3 regions of the Yersinia sp. KBS0713 genome follow, and region 3 is predicted to be linked to each of the others. Evidence: predicted binding sites of a transcription regulator. Region 3 holds the regulator's gene; each other region holds the start of a gene.

Region 1 (3,283 bases), 1.9 Mb from region 3:
CCGGAAATACGCGGATGACGCCAGCCCATATACAGCGGGTCATTCAGGCGTTGTGGATTATTGGTGCCAACATCTAATACCACTGGCAAAGTATACGCAGGGCTGATACCACCACACGCGGTATAGAGTGACAGTTTACCGATTGGAATACCCATGCCGCCAATGCCCTGATCGCCAAGGCCAAGAATACGTTCACCGTCGGTCACCACGATAACTTTAACGTTTTGCTTGGTGGCGTTTTGCAGCATATCGTCAATGTGTTCACGATTGGGGTAAGAGATAAACAAGCCACGTGCACGGCGATAAATATCCGAAAAGTGTTCGCATGCTTCACCAACAGTTGGCGTGTAGATAATCGGCATCATCTCACTGAGATGAGCTTCCAGCAGGCGATAAAATAGGGTTTCGTTGGTGTCCTGGATATTGCGCAGATAAATATGCTTATCGTCGTCGTTTTTGAAATCCTGATACTGGCGGTAAGCACGCTCTGCTTGTTCTTCAATGGTTTCAACCGCTTCCGGCAATAAGCCGTGCAGGTTGAAATGGTTGCGCTCATCGTTGGTGAAGGCGCTGCCTTTGTTCAGCAGAGGGAATTCTAACAGGATAGGGCCGGCGTAGGGGATATAGAGGGGGCGCTTACTTTCGTATTCAAGTTCCATGAGTTTTACTCTTAGACGTTATCAGATAGTTGACGTTATCAGGTAGTTGCCCCGATCCTAAAAGATAAGAGAAATATGTACAGCTTTTGTTAGTTAAATATGTCGGTTACAGGTGGAAATGCGAGTTATCTTGCAGATTTAGTTATTAGCTGCGGGAATGTGTTGTTTGGTTAACTGGGGTTAACGATATAACCCCAGCAAACCAGGTCTTTTTAGCTTAAAAAATAACCAACTTAAAAAGTGACGCGGTTGACCTCTGAGCAACCTAAGGCCGCCAGTGTTGCATGAGTAGCATCCCACTGACTTAAAATCGCGTTATTACCTTCCACCAGCACTGCGCGGCGAATAGCAGCACAATCTTTGCCGGACAGATTCGCTAAAATCAATGCGGCTTGCAGTGGCGGCAGGCTCGGGTTGAACGCCGCGTTTTCAGCATAACGGCCAGTATAAATCGTGCCATCAGCCAGTTCGACGGCAACACCACTGTGAGAAAGGCTGTAAGGCGCATGGCTATGGTTGGCACCATGAAGTGCGGCTTGTGTCAGAGGATCGGTTGCTGCCACCGAGTAACCGTGATCCACCGGGTCCATTAGCAGGGTGGTGATCGCCAGATCTTTCGGGCCGAAGGCATCCGGTAGATATTGGCCCAGTGTAGACGCAGGGCGACCTGGCAGATGAATATGCAAATCAGTGCCACTGTTTAGCTCATTCATAAACTGGCGGCAGTGGCCACAAGGCGTGTAATTGACGGTAATGGACACCAGACCGGTTTCACCACGTAGCCAGGCGTGAGTGACCGCACACTGCTCAGCATGGATGGTTTGCTGCAATGGCGCGCCGCTGAACTCCATATTGGCACCGAAATAGAGATTGCCGCTTTTCCCGCGCGCAATGGCCCCGACCATAAAGTGGGAGATGGGCGTGAGTGCGCAAGCAGCAGCCAGGGGCAGTAGTGCAAAAGCCAGTGTATCGTCATCTAACTCACTGATCTCTTTTACCGTTTTCACTTGCTCGGCGGTCAGCATGGCAGGGAAATCGTTTGCGCTCAGAATAGGTTCAAGTGCGGATTGCAGTGCAGCGGGCAGCTCAGCCCAAGGGGCGTGAAAACGTGCTTGCATGGGATTATCTCCAATTGTAACGGGAAGCTATTTTAGGCAGCTTAGGAGGCTATTAGTGTGATGTGTATCCCGTTATATATGAAATTTATGCAAGTAAAATAACTAATGAGAGATGTATCTCAAATTTATGTATTAATCTTGGTGATTAACCGCCGTCAGGGAGATGCCATCAGCCAAACAAATGTAGTAGCACTGGGAATAAGAACGGCGCTACCAGAGAGGTGATAATCCCGCAGATAACCAGTGCCAGCGAGCTGAACGCCCCCTCCTGATAATCCAACTCCGCACAGCGGGCGGTACCCAGAGCATGGGAAGCCGTCCCCATCGCCAAACCTCGCGAGGCTTTAGTGGTGATTTTCAATAAATTCAGCAAGCTGTGACCAAATACCGCCCCCAGAATACCGACGAAAATCACACATACCGCACTGATAGCCGGCAAACCATGAATAGATTCGGCCACCGCCATGGCGATGGGGGTCGTCACCGATTTAGGCAATACTGACGCGGCAATTTCGGGTGTCGCCCCCATCCACAGGGCCACGGCGGTGCCACTCACCATGGCAGTAATACTGCCTATAAAACAGATGGTTATGATGGATTTCCAGCGCGCGCGAATTTGATGCAACTGTTCGTAGAGCGGGAAAGCCAATGCCACCACCGCCGGTTGTAGCAGGTCATTTAGGATTTTGCTGCCAGCAAAATAGTTGGCGTAGGGCATCTGTGTGACCAACAGTAATGGAATGATCACAACCATAGATATCAGTAATGGGTTAAGCAGCGGCATTTTTAGCCAGCGGGCCAGATAGCGGGCAACGAAGAAGACAATTAAGGTCAGTGGCAGTGACCACCATAAGTTGCTGATCATTTGTCATCCTCCGTATGGGTTGGAGAGCCGATAACTTTGCGCTCGCGGTGGACATAATGTGAGCTATACGCCACCACTAACATCACGATCAGGGTGCTGACAAAGCAGGAGACGACAATGGGGCCGAATTGCTTGGTAAGTTGATCGTAATACTGCATCACGCCGACACCGATTGGGACAAACAGCAGCGCCATGTAGCGGATCAGTATGCGGCAACCGGGCTTGACCCAGCTTGAGGGCAAGATTTGCGATGCAAGCAGAGTAAACAGAATCAGCATACCGATGATACTGCCGGGGATGGTGATGGGCAGTAGCAAGGCGACAAATTTACCGACCCATAGGCAGAGGTAAATAATGGCGAAAGCCCGTAAGTACTGCCAGCAAAGTGAAATCACATTGCGCATAGAGAGGGTCCTGAGTAACGGAATTGATTCATCATACAATTAACTTTGGTTATGTGCCAGCCATCACACTATGAATAATTTTAATGGAATTATGCCAATCACGACTGATTCTGCTGGTGGCCAGCAGCGGGTGCTTTAGCCAGCAGGTAACCGCGATAGAAGAAGGCCAGTCCCAGAATAGCCGCGATAATCAGCATATAGAACATCATCTGCGGCGCAGCATAGGCTAACAAAAAA
Region 2 (3,283 bases), 600 kb from region 3:
GCTGGCACTGCGTGATGAAGTGGAAGATCTTGAAAAAGCAGGTATTGGTATCATCCAGATTGATGAGCCAGCACTGCGTGAAGGGTTGCCGCTGCGCCGCGCCGATTGGCAAGCCTATCTGCAATGGGCAGTCGATGCCTTTAAATTGAATGCAGCAGTCGCGCAGAACGATACCCAAATTCACACCCATATGTGTTATTGCGAGTTCAATGACATTATGGATTCCATTGCTGCGCTGGATGCGGATGTGATTACCATCGAAACTTCCCGCTCAGATATGGAGTTGCTGGAATCATTCGAAGATTTCGCCTATCCCAATGAGATTGGCCCCGGCGTTTATGACATTCACTCGCCGAATGTGCCGAGTGTGGAGTGGATTGAAGCGCTACTGCGCAAAGCCGCTCAGCGTATCCCAGCAGAACGGTTGTGGGTTAACCCAGATTGCGGTCTGAAAACCCGTGGCTGGCCGGAAACCCGCCAGGCATTGGCCAACATGGTGCTGGCTGCACAGCGTTTGCGTGAAGAGCAGATCTGATTGATACCCATTAACTCTCTGTGGTGACACTTGGGCGCATATTGCGCCCTTGAGGTTAATGACAAACTCAGCATCAAGCCAGGTGCGTGAAGGGGCGACTGTCCCTCGGGGCGCTTCGGTCGCTTACGCGACTACGACCCCAACGGAACATCTCCCCCTCAATCGACTTTGTCAGCAGTCTGTGGGGGCATATTGCGCCCTTTTTTATGGTGGCTATTTGCCCTCTTCAGCTACCGGATTGGCGGCCACGCCGTGCTGAGCAAACCAATCGAGCATCCGCTGCCAGCCGTCCAGCGCAGAGTCTGCATGATAACTGGGGCGATAGTCGGCATTAAATGCGTGTCCTGCCTCTGGATAAACAATGATTTCGGCATCAGCATTGGCGGCGCGTAGTGCCTGCCGCATAGTGTCAATGTGCTCTGGTGTGATACTGCCATCTTTGCCGCCATACAGCCCCAGTACCGGCGCACTGAGATCGATGGCAACATCAACCGGATATTTGGGTAACAGTAAGGTTTTTTCGCCCACCAATTTGCCATACCAGGCCACGGCGGCTTTGAGCTGCGGATTATGGGCGGCATATAGCCAGGCAATGCGACCACCCCAGCAAAATCCTGTAATCGCCAATTTGCTGGTATCACCACCATGGCGAGAGGCCCAGTGTGCCGCGTGATCAAGATCGACCATGACCTGGCGGTCGGGTACTTTGCTAACCAAATTTTTAACTAACGCATTGATATCATCATACTCTTTGGCATCACCTTGGCGAAAATATAGCTCCGGTGCGATAGCCAGATATCCCTGCTTCGCCAAACTGCGGCAGATATCCTGTATATGCTCATGCACACCAAAAATCTCCTGCACAACAATCACTACAGGATATGGCCCAGTGTGCTGGGCGGGCTTGGCAATATAAGCCGGCAATTCATCACCCTGAGACGGAATGGTGGTTTCTCCGCAGTGAATACCCTGTTGATCGGTATGGCGGGTCGTCGAGGCTAATGGTGATACCGCAGCTGTGAAGCCGCCTGCTGCCTGCCTGAGAGTCATAAGTAGATCAGTTTTCACTGTGGTCTCCTTGCAGATGAGGAAAAGTTACCCGATAAGCTATTACTGCCGTCACTAAATTATTACTACTGTGTTATCCGCTACCGAATTTAACTATAGGTAATCTTTGAGATTTATGAGGTCAGGTTTTGTCGTGATTAATGACTTTGTGGTGACATAAAGGGAATTTGATAAGTCAGGCTGACAAATACTGAAAAGATATTGGTACGACATTGATCAATGAGTTCTATCATTGTCATTCACATACAAAATGGCGACTGCAACTGGCTGTTTTTGGATGATAAATAGCCTTAATTGATGCTATATGTGATTTTGTTCACAATTATAATGTATTGGCTATTACCATTTCTTTTATCAAGGTGACTGTCATCACGAAATAATGTGATGATTTTGAGTAAAGTATCTCTTTGTACCCCCTACAACATCTCTCATGAAAGAGGAGTCTCACACATGGCTAAATCCGACGTTTTTCATCTGGGCCTGACTAAAAATGATCTGCAAGGGGCAACTCTGGCTATCGTGCCGGGTGATCCGCAACGTGTTGAGAAAATCGCTAAATTGATGGATAACCCAGTACATCTGGCTTCTCATCGTGAATTTACCTCATGGCGCGCTGAATTAGACGGCAAAGCTGTGATTGTCTGCTCAACCGGTATTGGTGGCCCTTCAACGTCGATTGCTGTTGAAGAGTTAGCGCAGCTCGGTGTTCGGACTTTCCTACGTATTGGTACTACTGGTGCTATTCAGTCACATATTAATGTTGGTGATGTTTTGGTCACCACGGCGGCGGTGCGGTTAGATGGTGCCAGCCTGCACTTTGCCCCAATGGAGTTCCCAGCAGTGGCGGACTTTGCCTGCACAACCGCACTGGTTAATGCCGCAAAATCAGTGGGCGCAACTACCCACATTGGTGTTACCGCTTCCTCCGATACTTTCTATCCAGGACAAGAGCGTTACGACACTTTCTCTGGCCGTGTTGTTCGCCGTTTTAAAGGTTCAATGGAAGAGTGGCAATCTATGGGCGTGATGAATTATGAAATGGAATCTGCAACCTTGCTAACCATGTGTGCCAGCCAGGGCCTGCGCGCTGGTATGGTCGCCGGGGTGATTGTAAACCGCACCCAGCAAGAGATCCCGAACGAAGAAACCATGAAAGCAACCGAAAGCCACGCGGTGAAAATTGTGGTAGAAGCCGCACGGCACCTGCTGTAACAGTTCTCCGTTTATGGGCTAAGTGGCTACAACGGAGAGAACAGGCAGATCGTCAAGACGCCGTCAGTACATCCCTGGCGCGGCGCTGGACTCTTCTGCCTATCCTCACCGCTCAAGATAGAGTCATCAGGGTTTGTCAGCCGTCTGGAACGGGTCAGTTTACTGGCCCGTTTTTTATTTTATCCGGTTATCTGGTAAGGTCGTAGCTCACATAAAGGACAATAATAAGAGGAAAACATGACGAAACCTGCGCTCTCTCATCCTTCCCTGTTGCAACTGGATGGTGGTATTAACTTTCGTGATCTCGGTGGCAACCTTGGCGCTGATGGTCGGCGCATCAAGCGCGGCCTACTCTTTCGCTCTGGTTCACTTGATCGCTTGAGTGCCAAAGATTGTGATGTTCTCAGTCGCGGCCCCATTGCTCAAATTCTTGATTATCGTGATGCTGATGAAGTTCAGGCCAAGCCC
Region 3 (3,283 bases):
CTGATTCAGCGCCGCAGTAATGTGCTCTTGCAGGTCTAGCGCCATCTGAAATAGCCCCAATAGCCGTTTGCGCTCCGCCTTGGTGGCATTGTTGATTAAGTTAAATTGCTGATAAAGCTGGTTAATTTTGTCCATTATCCCCTGTTGCCGATCAAGCAACGGGGGGAGCGCCTTTTCCGGCTCTACATGCTGGGAGAGTAGGTTGTATTTAGCGTCGCAATAATCTGCCAGTAAATGATAAAGCTGGCTTAGTGGCTCACGGATCGGCTGGTCTCTGCATAACCGGAACCACAGCCAGTTAAAGAGGCCGTACCAGAGTGTTCCGACAGCGCACAACAGGGGTGCTTGCCAGATAGGTGCGCGACCAACCATGCTTAGGCTGAATATTGCGGCGATTAACGCGGCGGGCAACAAGTGGCCATGGAGGGGGCTGATTGCGCCGTTGACACCGAGCACCAGTGCTAGCCCGAGCATGATCCACGGCAAGGGAATGTGCCACAGCAACAGCTGCTGGGTCAGGAAGCTGCTCAGTGTAAAGAGCGCGCCACCAATAATCAGCCGCCGGAAGAAGTGTTGGTGCGGTGTATCCAGCGAGGCAATATTGCAACACGCGGGTATCAGGGAGAACATCAGTCCGAGTCGCAGCTCGCCGATAGCAAAGCCTAGGGCTGCTGGCAGGCAGAGAACTAATGTTTGGCGTAATGCATAGTTTACTTCAGGATGATAAATAACCCGTTGCCACTTCATTTAGGCCCCAGAAATTTATTAATCACAAAAGATTGAGAAAACCGATGCCGAGGGTATCGGCACCGGTTTATAGGGAATTAACGGGTGCCGTAAACGACAATCGTTTTACCGTGTGCGGAGATCAAGTTCTGATCTTCCAGCATTTTTAGTATCCGCCCCACAGTTTCGCGGGAACAGCCAACTATCTGACCAATTTCCTGGCGGGTAATCTTAATCTGCATCCCATCTGGGTGGGTCATGGCATCAGGTTGTTTTGCCAGGTTAAGCAGCGTTTGTGCAATGCGCCCAGTAACATCAAGGAAAGCGAGGTTACCCACTTTCTCGGATGTAATCTGAAGGCGGTTCGCCATTTGTGAAGAGAGGCGCATCAAGATATCTGGATTTACCTGAATCAACTGACGGAATTTTTTGTAAGAAATTTCAGCCACTTCACAGGCGGTTTTTGCTCTAACCCAGGCACTACGCTCTTGGCCTTCTTCAAATAATCCAAGCTCGCCGATGAAATCCCCTTGGTTTAAATAGGAGAGAATCATCTCTTTACCCTCTTCATCTTTAATCAGCACCGCAACGGAGCCTTTCACGATGTAGTAAAGCGTTTCGGCCTTTTCACCTTGGTGAATTAGCGTACTCTTCGATGGGTATTTGTGGATATGGCAATGAGACAGGAACCATTCGAGAGTCGGGTCTGTTTGTGGCTTGCCGAGAACCATTCGCTGTTATCCTCTGTTGTTATCGCTGCCTAACTTAACAGGGCTCAGAGTTCCCTGTACGGCGTGCTTTTAAAATACACTTTCTTTTAGCATATTAATTTGCTCAATTGCCGAAAGGTATAGCCAAGATACGTACTGGATAGAAACCCTTCACTGAGTATTGGGAGCTACCCTATTTAATTCTAGAAACAACACTTTCGGTTCTGTTTGTAGCACAGGATGAGGTCAGTGTCTTGTGTTGTATCGCTTCAGCATGATGAACATCGGGTTACATTGCCAGTTTCTAAATGAAAGGGTAGTCTGGATCAGAAAATTTAACTGGGAGCGAGTGTTATGCAGGCACGTGTAAAGTGGGTTGAGGGGCTGACATTTTTGGGTGAATCGGCGTCAGGACATCAAGTTTTGATGGATGGAAATGCCGGTGATAAAGCACCTAGCCCGATGGAGATGTTGTTGATGTCAGCAGGTGGCTGCAGCGCGATTGATGTGGTCTCTATTTTGCAAAAAGGGCGTAACGATGTGCGCGATTGTGAGGTCACGTTAACCTCTCAGCGTCGCGAAGAAGCACCGCGTCTGTTTACGCAAATCAATTTGCACTTTATCGTCAGCGGTAAGGGGCTTACTGACAAAATTGTTGAGCGTGCGGTTGAGCTGTCAGCAGAGAAATACTGCTCCGTCTCCCTGATGTTGGGTAAAGCGGCGACCATTACCCACAGTTTTGAAATTCGTGAAATTGCCTAGTTAATCAGCACCCTAGTGATGTTCAACGTTCCTGGTGTTGCAGCCAGCATCATCGCAACGCCAGAAACGAAGGAGATTAGCCGATCGTCTTGCCCTCCAGTAGTTGCTGCACTAACGGGGCCATAATCAGCTCCATTGCCAGCCCCATCTTTCCACCCGGCACCACCAATGTATTGATATTAGAGATAAATGACCCTTGCAACATTGCCAGCAAGTAGGGGAAGTCGATCTGGTCCAAACCTCGAAAATGAATGACAACAAAACTTTCATCCAGCGACGGAATGGCTTTAGCCGCAAAAGGGTTGGAGGTATCGACAGTCGGCACGCGCTGGAAGTTAATATGGGTGCGCGAGAACTGTGGCGTAATGTAGTTAATGTAGTCGTCCATTGATCGCACGACAGAATCCATCACCGCTTCACGTGAGTGACCGCGCTCGCCAGTATCGCGCACCAGCTTTTGAATCCACTCCAGATTGACGATAGGCACCACGCCCACCAATAGATCCACGTACTTCGCCACATCATGATGCTCGGTCACGACGCCGCCGTGTAGCCCCTCATAAAACAGCACATCGGTGGGTTCTGGCAGTGGCTCCCATGGCGTGAAGGTTCCCGGGATCTGGTTATAAGGCACCGCTTCATCATAGGTGTGTAAGTACTTACGTGAGCGCCCAGTGCCGTGCTTGCCATATTCCGCTGCACTTTGCTCCAACTGACCAAAATCATTGGCTTCAGGGCCAAAGTAGCTGATATGCCGACCTTGATCCCGCGCCTTACGGATGGCGGCATCCATTTCAGGGCGGGTATAGCGATGGAAGCTGTCACCTTCAATTTGCGCCGCGCGAATATTCAACTGCTGAAAAATTTTACGAAACGCCAGACTGGTGGTGGTAGTCCCTGCGCCACTTGAGCCGGTAACGGCTATAACCGGATGTTTAGTTGACATATTAGCGGTAACTCCATGGGGTGAGATCCTCAGTGGCCGGGCGGCATTTGCCTGTTCATCTTATCGGTAAAGGTTATTTTTAGGGCAAAGTCTCCGGCTTGTCACCTTGATTTTCATCAAATCTCTTTGTGAGACGGTG

What was found. The regulator CRP, encoded in region 3, controls carbon source genes, mostly activating them, when cyclic AMP is high. The targets are predictions, from matches to a motif close to ATGTGANNNNNNTCACAT.
Region 1: a site for CRP is predicted at 1,885-1,902, ahead of cdd (cytidine deaminase). Genes of this name have one in related genera too.
Region 2: a site for CRP is predicted at 1,908-1,925, ahead of udp (uridine phosphorylase). Genes of this name have one in related genera too.

What each region holds. Positions count from the first base shown of each region.
Region 1 is NZ_CP042173.1:2,878,974-2,882,256, reverse strand. It holds gene FFE93_RS13785 (NAD-dependent malic enzyme) at 1-659, opposite strand, end outside; gene cdd (cytidine deaminase) at 893-1,777, opposite strand; gene FFE93_RS13775 (CidB/LrgB family autolysis modulator) at 1,947-2,642, opposite strand; gene FFE93_RS13770 (CidA/LrgA family protein) at 2,639-3,046, opposite strand; gene FFE93_RS13765 (MFS transporter) at 3,145-3,283, opposite strand, start outside.
Region 2 is NZ_CP042173.1:4,171,778-4,175,060, reverse strand. It holds gene metE (5-methyltetrahydropteroyltriglutamate--homocysteine S-methyltransferase) at 1-535, shown strand, start outside; gene FFE93_RS19780 (dienelactone hydrolase family protein) at 749-1,603, opposite strand; gene udp (uridine phosphorylase) at 2,054-2,815, shown strand; gene FFE93_RS19770 (tyrosine-protein phosphatase) at 3,053-3,283, shown strand, end outside.
Region 3 is NZ_CP042173.1:228,305-231,587, forward strand. It holds gene FFE93_RS00920 (YccS/YhfK family putative transporter) at 1-747, opposite strand, end outside; gene crp (cAMP-activated global transcriptional regulator CRP) at 825-1,457, opposite strand; gene FFE93_RS00930 (OsmC family protein) at 1,791-2,198, shown strand; gene FFE93_RS00935 (phosphoribulokinase) at 2,275-3,144, opposite strand.